3 regions of the Marinomonas algicola genome follow, and region 3 is predicted to be linked to each of the others. Evidence: predicted binding sites of a transcription regulator. Region 3 holds the regulator's gene; each other region holds the start of a gene.
The links. Region 3 encodes sigma-54, which starts transcription at its own class of promoters, with help from an activator protein. Its sites were predicted from a motif close to TGGCACNNNNNTTGCTNT; they were not measured.
Positions count from the first base shown of each region.

Region 1 (5,633 bases), 1.6 Mb from region 3:
CACTTGCACCAACTCAATATAAGCTCGCCATTTAATCAAAGCAACGACAGGAACGGCGCCAGACATATGGCGTAATTTCTTAGCCGCCAGAAAGATGGCCAGAATCACACCAATGTAGTGCGACCACACCGTTGCCCAAGCCACCCCGTCACTTGCCATATTAAGATGGTATACAGCGTAATAATCCAAAATCATATTGGCGATATTAATCACCAATAAGACCCACAACGGACCTTTGGAGTATTGAATACCGAAGAACCAGCCAATCAAAGCATAACCCGCTAATACAGCTGGAGCACTCATAATACGCGCTTCAAAATACACTCTTGCCCAAGGTTCAATCTCTTTACTTGGAGACATCAAAGACATCGCTAATTCTAAAATAGGACCTCTACATAAAATCAATAATAGACCAATAGAAAAGCCCATTAAAACCGATTGAAATAAGAGTTCACGAACACGAGTGACGTCTTTTTTACCAAGGGCTTGAGCGGTTAACCCTGTTGATCCCATACGTAAAAAGCCGAATGCCCAAAAAATAAAGCTAAACACACTTGCCCCAATCGCGACAGCGCCCATATGAGTCGCGGTGCCAAGGTGCCCAACCACCATAGTATCCACTAGGCCTAATAGCGGCGTTGTAATGTTCGCTAGCATAGGCGGCCATGACATGTGCCATATACGGTTATGCACAGCACGATCTTGTTGGAAACGGCTCACTATCGAATAAAACGCTGACATAAGGCATTGACCCTTTGTGGATAACCAAGATGAGATACTGTAAAAAGTTATTCACAGCCTACATTTTAACGATCGGATTGTGGGTAGTATGAGGTGTTATACATACTTTTTTTCAAAAAATGGGGACAAAGTACTCAATTCGTCCAATATACAAAGTCATAATGTTACTCTAAATTTATCCACAAAATAAGATCAAGTGTATAAATACACTCTCTATTAAAAAAAACAGGTAAAAGCAGCAATTTAATTCAGATTTTATTAAACTGGCTGTCATACTATTTTTGTTCGGAGTGTTTATGAAAAAGAAGTTGAAACCGATTGTCGAAGGTTTAGCCGTCGGTATCGTATTTTTTAGTATTACGTTACTGTTCGAGATCCCTTTCGTTATGAGTGTCATCATTGGCTTATTGGCCTCAGTAGGCGGATACCGAAATTCCATAAAAATGGATAAAGAAGAAAAATAACCCGTTTGCTCAATAGTATGTAACATCAAAAGGAAGCATTTATGACAATAGATAAGCCAGACAATATTGATTACGGAAAAGGTGATAGTACGTTGAGGGCTGTCGGAGGGCACAAAGGATTACATCAATTAGTAGAAGATTTCTATCTAACCATGAGCACTCAAAGTGAGTTTAAAAAACTCAGGGACATGCACCCAACGGATTTAAAACTGTCCATTGATAAACTCTATTGTTTTCTATCTGGTTGGATGGGAGGAGAACGCTTATATAGCCAGAAATATGGTTCCATCAGTATTCCACAAGCGCACTCACACATAGATGTAGGCTATGAAGATAAAAAAATGTGGCTAGATTGCATGGCCATCGCATTAGAGAAGCAAGCTTACCCTAAGGAATTAATCCGCTACTTATTAATTCAGTTAGAAATACCAGCGGAACGTATTCGTCAAGTCAGTGCCGCCAGACAGTCGATCCAGAAGAAAACTTAAGCCATAGCCTCTATTTAATAAGGCGAAGTAAATCATTCACTACTTACTTTTATCAACCGTTCTTATGATATCAATCTCTTTTAATTTGCCTGACCACAGTAATACCTAAACGCTTACTTAAGCGTATTAAGTTCGCTCTATCCATAGACAATAATTTAGCGGCAACAGACCAATTCCCAGTCGCATGCTCCCACGCTTGCAATATCATGGAGCGTTGAAATTGATCGGTGGCATCTTTTAACGATGTTGAAAAGTCTGATGTTTGACTCACTTGATTTTTAGATGATCGTTCGAGAGACAACAAACTCGTCTCTTCTGAAGAAAATAAATAATTCACATCCGCCACACAGATACGGGGAATAGAATGACGTGTATTCGCCTTAGCATGCAATGCGGCACGAATAATCACATGTTCTAATTCTCGTACGTTTCCAGGCCAATGGTAATGGCTAAGCAGCTCCAACGCTTGTGAGTCAATGATCAACTGGGACAACCCCAACTTTCGCCGTGTCTGTTCCGCAAAATACCCAGCTAATAATGGCACATCACCAGAACGCTCTCTCAGTGCCGGTACTTTAATAGGGAATACGCTTAACCTATGATAAAGATCCACTCGAAAACGCTTTGCCTTTACCTCTTCCGCTAACACTCGATTTGTCGCCGCAAGAATTCTCACATCAACATATTCAATAGCGTCTTGTCCTACAGGTTGAATTTCATGACTTTGTAATACCCGTAACAATTTACCTTGTGCCGCTAAAGGTAACTCTCCGATCTCATCCAGAAATAAAGTCCCACCATTTGCTAAGCTAAATTTTCCTGCTCGAGTACGATCGGCCCCCGTAAAGGCACCTTTTACATGGCCAAAAAGCTCACTTTCCACTAAATTCTCAGGTAGAGCCGCGCAGTTTACATACACTAAAGGGCCTTCTGAACGGCTCGAACAATGATGTAAAGTTCGGGCCACCAGCTCTTTGCCAACGCCTGTTTCCCCTTCAATTAAGGTAGCAAAATCAGAGGGCGCTACGACTTCGAGTTCGTGCTTTAATTTACACATTGCAGGACTGTTGCCAATAATTTCACCCCCGTCCTTTACTAAGGCTTCAGTGGTTAACTCCAGAACCACTTTCTTCACATGTTGAGATTGGGTTTCAAGTGTTTGCAGCAACATTGAGGTGTTTAATGTCGCGGCCGACATGGCGGAAATGATATCAAGTGTTCTTTGAGGGATATCATCAAATACATTCGGTTCCATACTATCTAACGTCAATACGCCAATTACTTCATTGTCCACAAGTAATGGCAGCCCCATACAAGCATGGATAGGTAGATTCCCTTCGTGAAGCAATAACATGCCATCGTATGGGTCAGGTAAAGGCGAATGTTTTTCAAACACGATCGGAATTTTAGAGCGGCATATTTCTAAAAAACGAGGGTGGGAGTCAATATCAAAACGTCGACCAAGCGTATCTTTTAAAAGTCCGTGTTGTGCCAAAGGAACAAGAATTCGACCCTGTTGACGTAAGAGTACCACCGCATCACAAGAGATGGTTTGACGAATCACTGTCAATAATCGATCGAACCTATCGATCCCTGTAACACTGTTTGTTAAATCAATCGCAAGATCAATCAACGCATTAGAAGATATGGCTGCCATAACGTACTCTCTTTCGAATTGGCACTAAGGTCAGTATTAACCTTTAACGGCCACGCTTAAATACTAAAACAGTTTGACCTAAATAGGTCATTTTAACCTATAAATATTATAGGTCATTTTGACATGAATCATTTTTAAATTCTGTTAGCATTATTGTTTTATAAAGGTTTTTACTTCTTGGCATAGGCAATGCAATACAGCAAATAGGTTTACTAAAAATGCTTTTTTAATTTTATCGTCGAGGAACAACCATGCTTACAGAAAGCCAGATTGCTACCGTAAAAAGTACTATTCCTTTATTAGAAGATGTTGGTAATTCCCTTACCCAACATTTCTATCAGCGTATGTTCAAGCATAACCCAGAGTTAAAACATATTTTTAATATGAGTAACCAGCATTCTGGAGCCCAATCATTGGCCTTGTTTAATGCAATTGCCGCCTATGCAAAGCACATAGATAACTTGCCAGTACTGACGCAAGCCGTCGAAAAAATTGCCCAAAAACACACAAGCCTTTCTATTCAAGCTGATCACTATGCCATCGTTGGCCACCATTTGATTGAAACCTTACGTGAACTTGCTCAAGATGCTTTTACCTCTGAAATAGAAGACGCTTGGACCGCCGCTTACGGGCAATTAGCCGATGTTTTTATCCAGCGAGAAGGCGCTCTTTATCAAGCAAGAGCAGAGGCGGAAGGAGGTTGGAAAGGCGCTAGAAAATTCCGCTTAATAGAAAAACGTATTGAGTCCGAACTGGTGAAAAGCTTAATCTTTGAACCTCTCGATCAACAAGCGGTTATTGGCTTTTTACCAGGTCAATACCTCGGTATAAAAGTACAACCAAAAAACTCAGAATATGAGCAAATACGCCAATACTCTTTATCTGATACGGCGAATGGTGAAACCTATAGAATTTCAGTAAAACGAGAAGTAATGGGAGTGCCTGGGCTAGTGTCCAATTACTTACATGATGGCTTACGGTTAAATGAAGAGGTTGAACTCTTTGCCCCTGCAGGCGATTTCTTTTTTGTTGATCGCAATCGACCTGTGGTAACCCTATCCGCTGGCGTCGGTTTAACGCCTATGATTTCTATTTTGGAAAGCCTGGCTCAAACAGGCTATCAGCGACCTGTCATGCATCTGCACGCTTGTGAGAATCGCCAGCAGCACTCTTTCAAGAAGCGAGTCTTACAGCTAACGCAAGCGCTTAATTTAACTCATCATACTTGGTACAACAACGACCACAGTGAAGATCCTCTTATTCATCACGGATTAATGGACTTAAGCACGATTGAGAATTTACCTTTGGAAAACGGTGATTTCTATCTTTGTGGACCCATAGGTTTTATGAAGTTTGCAAAACAACAGCTGGAAACATTTGGCGTTAGTGATGATCGAATTCATTACGAGGTGTTTGGGCCACATCAAGATATGTAACCTCCTTTTACCGCATAATAAACTTTGGCTAGACTCGCCGATACGAGCTAGCCAAAGTCTTCCTCATTTATACTAAACGGTTTATTGCTCTGTCTTTAACGCTTTTGTAAATGAAAACCCTGTCGTTTTCATCGTACCAAGTACCACTAATACGCCACCGATAAAAGTATGAATACCTACTTTTTCATCCAAAAACACCACTCCCCAGAAGACACCAAAAATCGGAATCAGGAAGGTAACGGTAAGCAAGGAAGAGGAGCCAATATCCTCTAAAAGTTTAAAGAAAATCAGATAAGCCACGCCAGTACAAACAACGCCAAGGGCAATTACTGAAATCGATTCCACTGCATTAGGTGTCGTATTAGGTGTAAAAAAGAGAGCAATGGGTAATAGGGCAATGGTTGCCATTAACATGGAACCTTGTGCATTATTAAAGGGAGCAACAGGGCTTACTACTTGTGTATAGGTGGCCGCTACGCCATAGCATAAAGGTGCGCCCAACACGACCAATACAGCAAACCACGCTTGATTTTTTAACAAATCGGCATCAAAGCCGACAATAACCGCTACACCCAGTACCCCAAGACTTAACCCGATCACGGCATTACGAGTTAAGGGTTTACGAAAATACAAAGCTCCAATTGCCGCGCCAAATACGGGTGTTAAGGCGTTAATAATAGACATCATAGAAGCCGTTAAATACTGTGCAGCATAACCGTAACAAAGAAAGGGCAGAGCACTGCTCATCACACCAAGGAAGGTATAATGTTTCCAGTGCTGCCTAAGGTGTAATTTTTTCTTCATCAATAAGGCAACGACGCATAAAAACAAGGCGGCGAAACCTACG
Region 1 covers NZ_CP061941.1:31,812-37,444, reverse strand. Annotated here, with positions in the region: gene IEZ33_RS00165 (MATE family efflux transporter) at 1-741, opposite strand, end outside; gene IEZ33_RS00160 (hypothetical protein) at 1,038-1,205, shown strand; gene IEZ33_RS00155 (group II truncated hemoglobin) at 1,247-1,693, shown strand; gene norR (nitric oxide reductase transcriptional regulator NorR) at 1,764-3,350, opposite strand; gene hmpA (NO-inducible flavohemoprotein) at 3,602-4,786, shown strand; gene IEZ33_RS00140 (DMT family transporter) at 4,868-5,633, opposite strand, start outside.
Region 1: the regulator sigma-54 is predicted to act here: its motif matches at 3,529-3,546, upstream of hmpA (NO-inducible flavohemoprotein).

Region 2 (5,633 bases), 1.8 Mb from region 3:
CTTTGTTGGATGTTCCCAACGAACTAGAGCTTCTAACCCCAGAATATAGTCCTTACTCATAAACACTTTTGGCTGAAACACCAAAGAAAATTGATCTAAAACCAGCGCTTCTTTTATTTCTTTGTCGATTTCGAATTTTATATTAACGGTGTTGGCCATGTCTGGTGTGAAGAATTGGGCATTATCACGGCCTTTTTCTTTGGCGTAGTACATCGCTATGTCGGCTTGTTGTATTAACTTTTCCGCATCCATCTTTTGATTATGAGAAAAGGTAACGCCTATGCTGGTAGGAATAGTTAACAGTTGCCCATTCAACTTTACTGGATTTCTCATGCTGTCCAATATTTGTTGAGCGCGTTGTTTTAAATGGTGCTCCGTGACCTGATCCGTCATCATAAAGACAAACTCATCTCCTCCCCAACGAGAGATGACATCAGATTCATTGGAAACCGATCTCAGCCGATTGGCGACTTCACATAATAATTCATCGCCCGCTTTATGGCCTAAGGTATCGTTGATGATTTTGAAATTGTCCAAATCTAAGAAAAGGAGTCCAACGGCGCTTTTGGGGGTCGAATCAGATGGGAATGTCCGCACCAATTTGTCCATTAAATAGGTTCGATTGTAGAGGTGAGTAAGAGGGTCTCTATAGGCTAAAAATTTTAGTCTTTCCTGAAGTTTAAGGTGTCGAGACATGTCTCTTATATGCAAGGTGTATTCGTTCTTTAAAGATGAGTCGTAATTGGCTTTGGTAATGGCAATTTCGGCTGGGAAGTGGTGGTTAGGGTCTCTTTTTAAATGGAAAGGATTGCGTCGATTTAGAATTAATCCTGATGATGTGGAAAACCCGGAATTGAGACTCGCCAATATAGTTGGCCTATCCTCCTCTAAAATAAAAAGCTCAATGAAGCTTTTACCTTCAACCTGCTTTTTTAGACAGCCGAAAGTGCGTTCCGCTGCGGGGTTAAATTCAATAATGGTGCCGTAATGATTAATCGAGACGATGGAATCCATGGATGAATTTAAAATAGCCGATTTACGCATTTCACTTTCTTGAAAGCGAGCTAGAGCCTCGTCTCGCTGATTGATTTCGGTACTGACTCTATGCAGAACCTGATTGTATTTACGAGCAATTTGACCGACTTCAGTAAAAGGCTCTTCTGGTACAGGATGAGAGAAATCAGCATTATTTTGCTGGTGTTGCATGGAAGTGAGTAGATTAAAAAGCTCAGTGGAGGCGCGATGCTCGGCTACGTTTAAGCCTTGTTCCTCTTGCTCTTTCGTTGCTCTTAATGGCATCAAACGATTTAATAGTGAGACGGCAATGTAGCCGATAGAAAAACAATATACGCCAATCGAAATAATACCTACTACTTGGATGCCAAGCTGCTCAAAAAAGGTAAGTCCGTTATTAATTTTTTCCGCTTGACCAAAGAGAGCGACACATAATGTGCCCCAAATACCGGCGAAGAGGTGCACAGGCACAACGTCTAACGCATCATCGAGACGCCACTTTTCCATAAACATACTGCCGTAGTACATAATCACTCCTGACACCGCACCAATAATAACGGATGCACCAGGGGATACGACATGGCAGGAGGCTGTAATACCCACTAAACCCGCAATCGCCCCGTTCATTATAAAGCCGACGTTGACATAACCTTCTTTGAAATAATGTAGACCTGCCGCAATAAGTCCTCCCCAAGCGGCTGAAACAAAGGTGTTTAGAATGATCATTGGCACATCATTATTGAGCTCTAATGTGCTGCCACCATTGAAGCCAAACCAACCGAACCATATTAATAACGCGCCCAATGCTGAGAGTGGTAAATTGTTACCAGGAGGTAAGCGGATACCTTGTTCAAAACGCCCTAACCTTGGGCCTATGATGATGACGCATACTAACGCGACCCAGCCGCCAACAGAATGCACCACGGTAGAGCCAGCAAAATCAATAAAGCCAAGGGACTCAAGCCAACCGGATGTACTTTGCTGATCGTAGACACTAGACCATGCCCAATGCCCTACGATAGGGTAAATAATAGAGCTTAAAATAACAGTAATGGCGATATAACCAAGAAAGGTCATGCGCTCTGCCACCGCTCCGGAGGTGAGTGTGGCGGCGGTGCCACAGAACATCATTTGGAATAGGAAGAAACTCATTTCCCAGGCCGAGTGCGTGTCATTAAAGAAGAAATCACTCTGACCAAAAAGCCCCCAAACCGACTCCCCGAACATAATGCCGAAGCCAAAGCACCAAAAAATAGTGGTGGAAATGATAAAGTCAGAAATGTTTTTAGCCGCGACATTGATACTGTTTTTACTACGAATGAGCCCACTTTCTAAGCATAAAAATCCAGCTTGCATCATAAACACAAGTGCGGATGTAATCAGTAACCAATAAAAGTCAGCCATAAGCTCCTCAAGGTAGAAGGCGCACCAAAAAGGACGCGCATTAAAAACACTGTGCTCAATAATTGTGCGATGTTGTGAAAAGTGTCGCGGCCTACCCAGTAAGTGGAGCGCAAACTCGATAGTTGTGTTTGTGATTCAATTGTTGTGCCAATTTGACCATACAGAAAAAGTGCTGATTTTTTTTGTAAAAAGGCTAAGTAAAAACGTAAGTTATAGACTATAAATAGATCAAATTCTTATGATTAGATGCGTTTATTGTTACAGATAAAGGCTTTTTATAGGCAGGTTTGATAAAAAAGCGCATCGTATGTGATACCGCTATTGTATAAAAAAATGAAAAAAACATGGCACTTTGGTTGTGTTATAGGTCTTATGTAAGATATAAAATACAACTTAATGATCATGCAATGATGAAAACAGGCATGATATGGATACGAGAAGAATAATTTAATGTCCTTATACCGTCTTCTATCGTCTGTATAAGTATTCATTAGTGCCACAAAATAATAACGGAGCTGCATAATAATGAAAAAAAATAATCTCTTGAAAACCACGCTGACCACGTTAGCACCTACTTTACTCGCTGCAGGCATTGCGACCGCTTCTTTGCCATTGATGGCGGCTGACTTTAATATCAATGTTGTCCATTTATCTAATACAAGTGATGAAGATTATGATGGTGCTTTGGTTTTAAAGGATTATGTTGAAGCTCAATCAAATGGCCGTATTGCGGTTACTATTTATTCTGGTGGCCAGTTATGTGGTAACGGAACAGAATGTATCGAAGCGTTACAGGCCAATCTAATACAAGTGTTTAATACCACAACTGGTGGTCTTTCTAGTGTCTTTCCCGAAATTCAAGCACTTGATATCCCTTATATGTTTCCCAACGATCGAGTGGCGGAGTGTGCCTTAGACAGTGAATTGCTAGCAGGCTCTATTCGTAAAGAGCTGCTCGATCGTACGGGTTCTATGCGCCTGATGACCATTGGTAATACGGGCGGGTGGCGTAATTTCGCAACAACAGATCGTCAAATCAAAACACCGGCCGATGTGAAAGGCGCCAAAATTCGTACGATTAATTCACCCATTCAAATGGAGTTAGTGCGTGCAATGGGTGGTAACCCAACGGCCGTGCCATGGCCAGAAGTGTATACCTCATTAGCAACTGGCTTAGTGGCTGGTACAAAGAATGGTATTACTGACATCATGGGAATGAAGTTTAATGAACACATTAAATACATGACATTGGATGGCCATGCTTATATGGGTTCCATGTGGTGGATGAATAATGATGCCTTTAGCGAAATGCCAGAAGATCTACAGCGCATTATGTCGGATGGTTTTGATTCGTTAAGAATGGTCACGACAGTGATGCCGAAACGTCGCCAAATTGAAGCATACAATGCCTTTAAAGAAGGTGGTGGTACCATTTACGCCCCAACAGCAGAAGAGAAGAAAATGTTCCAAGAAGCCGCATTACCTGTGCGTGATTGGTTTAAAAATGAATACGGTGCTAAATGGGTAGACATTACTCAGAATGCGGTTGATGCTTGTGAAACGTCATTAAATGAAAGGTTCATGGCCGCTAAATCGTAAGCTTGATTTCATCAAGAGTAGTGGTGAAATGACTTTTGTATCAAATACCGATCTATTGTCTCAGTAGATCGGTATTTTTTTATAGATTAATTCGTTGTTTCTTTTATTTGCCTTAGCATGTGTTCCATAAAACGCATCATGAGCGGTGTCTCCCGCTCAGCTTTCCAAACCATATAAATTTCAAGCTTAGGTAAGTCACCTTCAATAGGGCGGTAAACCAAGCCTTCGCGCTGATCGTATTTGGTCGATTCAGGCACAATGGCAATACCGACCCCAGCCGCGACCAAGGTGCGCGTGGTTTGTGTGACTTTAGCGATTTGCACGATATTAGGCTGTACATTCGCTGCATGTAGGCTGTTCATGGTCTGATCATAAAGTGATGGGTGAGAGGCTCTGGCAAACATGACAAAAGATTCTTCTTTTAAATCAGAGAGAGAGACGCGACTTTTGCGAGCAAGGGTATGATGTTCGGGTAAAGCCAGTAAATTGTCTTGATGCTCGTAATGAGACTGTTTAAAAAGTGACACATCGACACTGGGATTCAAGAAGACAAAGGCTAAGTCTATCTTATCTAAACTGAGAGCCTGTAGTGCATCCACTGTACTCATACTTTCTAAATTGAGTGTGGCTTTGCTGTATTTTTTTTTAAACTCTCCTATGGACTTTGAAAAGTGCGGCGTGCCCGTTGCCCAAATAAACCCAATAGATAAATTGCCCTCTTCGCCTTTAGCGACGGCTTTTACTTGGTCTTGCGTGTTTTGCCACATCTGTAACAAACTCTTCGCTTGAGGTAATAAGGCTTCTCCCGCTTTTGTTAACGTGACTCGTTGGCTGGTACGATCAAATAATATGGCGTCTAAATCTTCTTCTAAACTTTTAATTTGTTGGGATAAAGGAGGCTGAGAAATATGTAAACGCTGAGCGGCTCTACCAAAATGAAGCTCTTCAGCGACGGTAACAAAATAATGAAGTTTTCTAAATCGCATGCTTTTATCTTTAATATGTTTTTTGTATTAAGCTATATTAAAAGATAGGTGAATTTAACTCGTTAGTCGAGTTTACTCTGTAGTAGGTAAGACGTTTGCCGTCTCTTTTTCAGGCTATTCAAGGCCAAGTTTTGGCTTCCGCTTCTTCCATGATGGATACCAACCACTTTCGAAAACATTCAACGCCCTTCTTTTGTCTAAAAATTTGCGGTGGTTGTAACATATAAAATTGTGATTGTGTCTTCATGGTTAAATCGACAGGGCACACTAATAATCCACTGGCAAGATAATCATCGACTAAGTTTGACCAGCCTAAAGCGAGCCCTTGGCCATTCAACGCCGCCTGAATCACTAAAAGATAATTGTTGATATTCAATTTCCGCCCTGTACTGGCCGTTGGCGTAATATTGGTTTGTCTAAACCAGTCAGACCAGGTGACCCAATCTTCGCTTATATCCAAAGACAACAAAGTACCATGACTGATCTTATTTGGATCGGCTATCTCAGGGTGCTGTTGTAAATAGCGAGGACTACAAACAGGAAAGACGGTTTCACTAAACAAAGGCGTTGCATCTAAACCTTGGGGGGGAGTACGACAATAGAATAGTGCAATATCAAACTCACTGTTGC
Region 2 covers NZ_CP061941.1:4,177,235-4,182,867, reverse strand. Annotated here, with positions in the region: gene amt (ammonium transporter) at 1-2,418, opposite strand, end outside; gene IEZ33_RS19200 (TRAP transporter substrate-binding protein) at 2,944-4,017, shown strand; gene IEZ33_RS19195 (LysR family transcriptional regulator) at 4,104-5,003, opposite strand; gene gcvA (transcriptional regulator GcvA) at 5,122-5,633, opposite strand, start outside.
Region 2: the regulator sigma-54 is predicted to act here: its motif matches at 2,551-2,568, upstream of amt (ammonium transporter).

Region 3 (5,633 bases):
GCAGTTGGGTCGCAAAAAGCGATTCAGGACTGATTAACGACTCCACAAAAGAGATTAATTTATACGGCCGTAGTGAGATAGTTCACACCAGCAAATCTGGTAACACCGTTCATTTAAGCGCGGATAAAATACTTTACAGCGAAACCAAGCAAGAAATTTTTGCTACTGGTAATGCCTCATTATTGTCTGAATCAGGCAAAACCCAAGCCACTGATATTGGCGTAAATATAAATGACGAAACTGTTGCATTTAGCGGAGAAGTAAATGGTCAATATAAAACAGCTAAATAAAAGATTGATAGCGCTCGCCATCCTGACTTCTAGCACGCTAAGTTACGCGTTGGATAATGACTTGCAAAGCCCCTTAAACATTGCGGCTGACAAGGCCTATTTTGACCAGGGCTCTGGGATAGCGATTTACGAAGGTAATGTCACTGTTAAGCAAGGCTCCATTTTCATTCAAGCCGATTACCTAAAAGTTACAAGCTCAACAGACACCAACCAGTTTCGCCAACTGGATGCAACGGGATCACCTGCAAAATTCAGCCAACAAATCGATGAAGATGGGAATCATATAATTAGCCATGGAGATAAAATTCGTTATCAAACAACCGACGCTACGCTTGAATTAAGTGGACAAAGCTACGTAAAGCTTAAAGGTGACGAAATCAATGCTGACTTCATTCAATACATGATAGATAAAGGCACCTTCACAGCTCGAAGGGATGATTCAGGTCGAGTAAATATGACTTTATTACCGCAAACACAAGAAGGTAAATAATGGCATTACTGGAAGCTAAAAACTTAGCGAAAAGCTATAAAAAAAGACCTGTCGTAATTGACGTATCTCTTTCTGTCGAGTCCGGTGAAGCCGTTGGTCTTCTGGGTCCTAATGGAGCAGGTAAAACCACTTGTTTTTATATGATAGTAGGCATGGTTAAAAATGATAACGGTGAAATATATATTGATGGAGAACCTGTAACGACATTGGCCATGCACTCTAGAGCTCAAAAAGGCATTGGCTACCTTCCGCAGGAAGCGTCTATATTTCGAAAAATGTCTGTTGAGAACAATATCCTTGCCATTTTAGAAACCAGAAAAGACCTAACAGACACACAGCGTAAAGAAGAACTTGAAAAACTTCTCGAAGAATTTCATATTACTCATATTAGAAAGAATTTAGGCATGGCTCTTTCTGGAGGCGAGCGACGACGAGCAGAAATAGCCAGAGCCCTAGCAACCAACCCTAAATTTATATTATTAGACGAACCTTTTGCAGGTGTTGACCCTATCTCTGTTGGCGATATAAAACAAATCATTAGGCAATTACAAGAAAGCGGCATTGGGGTTCTTATTACAGACCATAATGTAAGGGAAACCCTTGATATTTGCGACAAAGCTTACATTGTCGGAAACGGCCATATCATCGCTTCGGGCGATGCTGAGACCATTATCAACAATGAACAAGTAAAAAAGGTTTATTTAGGTGAGAACTTCCGCCTTTAATCTTTTAATTTCCCAATAAAAGGGAGTACTATGCATAACTCGTTCCAACATAATCAAACAAAAAGCGTTTCTCTATGAAGCAGTCTCTACAGTTGAAAATGGGTCAGCAACTGACCATGACCCCGCAGCTACAACAAGCTATTCGCTTATTGCAGCTTTCTACAATAGATTTACAACAAGAAATACATGAATTTCTTGAGTCAAACCCCCTATTAGAAATTGACGATGAACAAAGCTCATCTGAGACAACGGCAAACGAATCTGAACAAAAAAAGCAAGAGGAGCCAGAAACTCAGCCAAGTGAAGAAGCCACAATTGAATCTGAATGGACGGATAGTATTCCAGAAGAGCTCTCTATTGATAGCTCATGGGAAGACACCTTTCAAAGCTCCGCGGCCGTGTCTGAATCCCAAGGTTTCGAAGGGGATTTTGATTTTGAAAGTCGCAATTCCGCTTCTGAGAGCATTCAGGATCACTTAATATGGCAACTTAACCTGACTACGATGTCAGACAGAGATATTGAAATTGCCTATTCTTTTATTGAAAGCGTTCAACCAGATGGTTACCTAGGTGCCTCACTGCATGAAATATGGGATTCTCTTCAGGGAACCATTGAAGATTTAGAAGAAGACGAAGTTGTTGCTGTTCAACATAGACTACAACGCTTTGACCCTGTGGGGGTATGTTCCGTTGATTTGCGAGAATGCTTGCTGGTTCAACTTGAAGCCTATTCAACACACCCTTTGTATAAAAATACAAAAACGGTAGTTGATCACTATCTAAACCTCTTAGGTAACCGAGATTTTTCCCAGCTTTGTAGACGCGCGAAACTAAAAGAAGATACATTAAAAGACGTTATTCATTTAATACAGCAGCTCAACCCAAGGCCAGGCAGTTTAATTGATGCAGATGACACAGATTATGTTATACCAGATGTCTCAGTTAAGAAGAAAAATGGTGAATGGCAGGTTGAGTTAAACAACGACGCTCTACCGCCAGTAAAAATCAACAAAACCTATTCAACAATGGCAAATACTCTGAAGAATACTGAGGACGCAACATACATAAAAAACTCACTTCAAGAAGCCAAGTGGTTTATAAAGAGTTTACAAAGCCGCAATGAAACACTACTAAAAGTGGCTAGCTGTATTGTTGAAAAACAGATAGACTTTTTCGAGCAAGGCGAGGAAGCAATGAAGCCGATGGTATTGCATGATGTTGCCGAAGAAGTGGGCATGCACGAATCCACTATTTCCCGCGTGACCACGCAAAAATACATGCATACACCGAAAGGAATATTCGAATTAAAATATTTTTTCTCAAGCCATGTAAATACGGCTTCAGGCGGAGAATGCTCTTCCACAGCAATCCGCGCTATGATAAAAAAACTTGTTGCCGAAGAACCTGCTAAGAAACCATTAAGTGACAATAAATTAGCCACCATTCTAGAAGAACAAGGGATTAATGTAGCAAGGAGAACGGTTGCAAAATACAGAGAAGCAATGAACATTCCTCCTTCAAACGAAAGAAAACGATTAGTTTAATACTGGATAAAAGACTCATGTCACTTATTACTATGTTAAAACCAGAATTGACTCTGGCAAAACAGAAGATTATCAGCAAAAAAAGAGTACTGGAAAATATAGCAAGTGCGGTATCAAACAGATTACATTGTGACGAAAATGCAATCTACGCGGGACTATTAGCCAGAGAAAAACTTGGTAGTACGGGAATCGGGGAAGGCATCGCTATCCCGCATTGTCGATTAGAGTCGGCTAATCATGCTGCAATATTAGTTATGTCGTTAGAAAGCTCTATTGATTTTGACTCTATAGACAGAAAACCTATAGATTTGATTTTTGCACTCATTGTACCGCCAAGTGAATGCGACGCCCATCTCTCGACACTTGCTCAAATTGCACAATTAGCACAGTCACCCAATGGGTTAAACGCTTTAAGAGAAGCGCAAACTAATGAATCACTATTTGCAGCATTTGAAAAACTGCTACAAGGATAAACATGCAAGAACAATCTATTACTATAATTAACAAGTTAGGACTGCATGCACGAGCGGCAGGTAAACTGGTGGAAACCACATCTAAATTCAGCTGTGATATCACCATTGAAAAGGATGGTCGTAACGTAGATGGCAAAAGCATTATGGCCATGATGATGTTAGCGGCAGGTAAAGGTACTGAAATCACTATCAAAGCAAATGGTGAAGATGAAGAGCTTGCATTAACAGCCATTATTGAGCTTATTAATAACCGCTTTGGTGAGGGTGAATAGACCTTCAATTTAAGAAAAGTCATTATGTCAGAGCAAGCGACGCTAACACATCTAAAAGCCGTAACAGCCTCACTTGAGGCTGGCACCACTTCCCAAATACGCTATTTATTAAATGGCGCGTTACCGGCTCAAGACGTCGCTCGCTTATTAGAGTCATCCCCCCCTAAAGAGAGACAACTTCTTTGGGACCTAATTGATAGCAAAAACGAAGGTGAAATCCTTCAATATTTAACTGAAGACATTAGTATTCCTTTCCTTAAAAAAATGGATACTAAACAACTCTTAGCTGTGTCAGAGCAATTCGAGACCGATGACCTCGCTGACATGCTACAACACTTACCAGAAAAAATTGTTAAAGAAGTGCTGGCCTCCATGTCAGCACAGAATAGATTACGAGTTGAAGCCCTACTAAGCTACCCAGAAGACTCCGCTGGTGGCTTAATGAATACAGATACAATTACCATACGCCCAAATATAACCGTTGACATTGTATTTCGTTTCCTCAGAAGACATAAGAAACTACCCGATATGACTGATAACTTATTAGTTGTCAGCCGCTCAGACCGCTTTTTAGGCACACTGCCATTAACAAAGTTATTAGTAGCCGATACAAACGCTACTATACGCGAAATTATGGATACCGAGACTACGGTAATAACATCCAATACATCAGCCAGAGAAGTCGCACAGGTATTTGAAAAGTTAGATCTGGTTTCAGCGCCAGTAATCGACGAAAAAAGTGGAAAGTTACTTGGCCGAATAACCATAGATGATGTTGTTGATGTTATCCGTGACGAAGCTGAGCACTCTATGCTGAGTATGGCGGGCCTTGACGACGACGAAGACACCTTTTCTCCTGTCATGAAGACGACCAGAAGGCGAGCGGTTTGGCTTGGTATTAATTTAATTACGGCTTTCATAGCCTCTTACGTCATTGGGCTTTTTCAAGGCACACTTGATCAAGTCGTTGCACTGGCTATATTAATGCCAATTGTTGCCAGTATGGGTGGAATTGCAGGCTCCCAAGTACTAACATTAGTTATACGAGGCATCGCCCTAGGACAAATAGGTTCAACAAATACTCGCTGGCTACTCAACCGAGAGATCATCGTAGGCTTATTAAATGGTATACTTTGGGCTACGGTTGTCGCCGCATTAACAGCATTCTGGTTTGACAACCTTGAGATAGCCTATATCATAGCGGGCGCAATCATGATTAACCTTCTGTTTGCCGCTCTTACAGGCACACTTTTGCCCATAGCACTAAATCGCTTAGGCATAGACCCAGCCCTTGCAGGAAGCGTAATCCTTACCACAGTAACTGACGTTGTAGGATTTCTTTCCTTTCTTGGATTAGCAACTATATTTCTTATTTAGGCCAACATGACAGAATTCGAACATTTAGAAGACGACGAGAATTACAAAAGCAAAACTCAAATAAAAAGAGAAATGGAGGAGTTGCAGGTATTAGGCAAAAAACTTCTCGCTTTGAGTAAGCAACAGCAGCAAAAAGTTGAAATGTCTGACACTCTTCGTGCTGCTCTGACGGAAGCCACTCGACTGAACCAAAGAGAAGCCATGCGTCGTCATATGCAATACATTGGACGACTTATGCGCAATGAAGACGCTGAGGCTATTGAGGCAAGAGTCGCTTTGTTTGACAGCAGCTCAGCTGCCCACAACAAACTTTTCCATTCTCTTGAAGCGCTTCGAGACTCTTTGATTGGTGAAAACAGCACCGAAGAGGTCCAAAAATACTTAGAAGAAAACCCGAATGTAGATATCCAACATTTTAGACAACTTGTTAGACAATCTGTGAAAGAGCTTGCCGAAGGCAAA
Region 3 covers NZ_CP061941.1:1,665,591-1,671,223, reverse strand. Annotated here, with positions in the region: gene lptC (LPS export ABC transporter periplasmic protein LptC) at 1-290, shown strand, start outside; gene lptA (lipopolysaccharide transport periplasmic protein LptA) at 265-780, shown strand; gene lptB (LPS export ABC transporter ATP-binding protein) at 780-1,505, shown strand; gene IEZ33_RS07520 (RNA polymerase factor sigma-54) at 1,580-3,049, shown strand; gene IEZ33_RS07515 (PTS sugar transporter subunit IIA) at 3,067-3,522, shown strand; gene IEZ33_RS07510 (HPr family phosphocarrier protein) at 3,525-3,794, shown strand; gene mgtE (magnesium transporter) at 3,819-5,171, shown strand; gene yjgA (ribosome biogenesis factor YjgA) at 5,178-5,633, shown strand, end outside.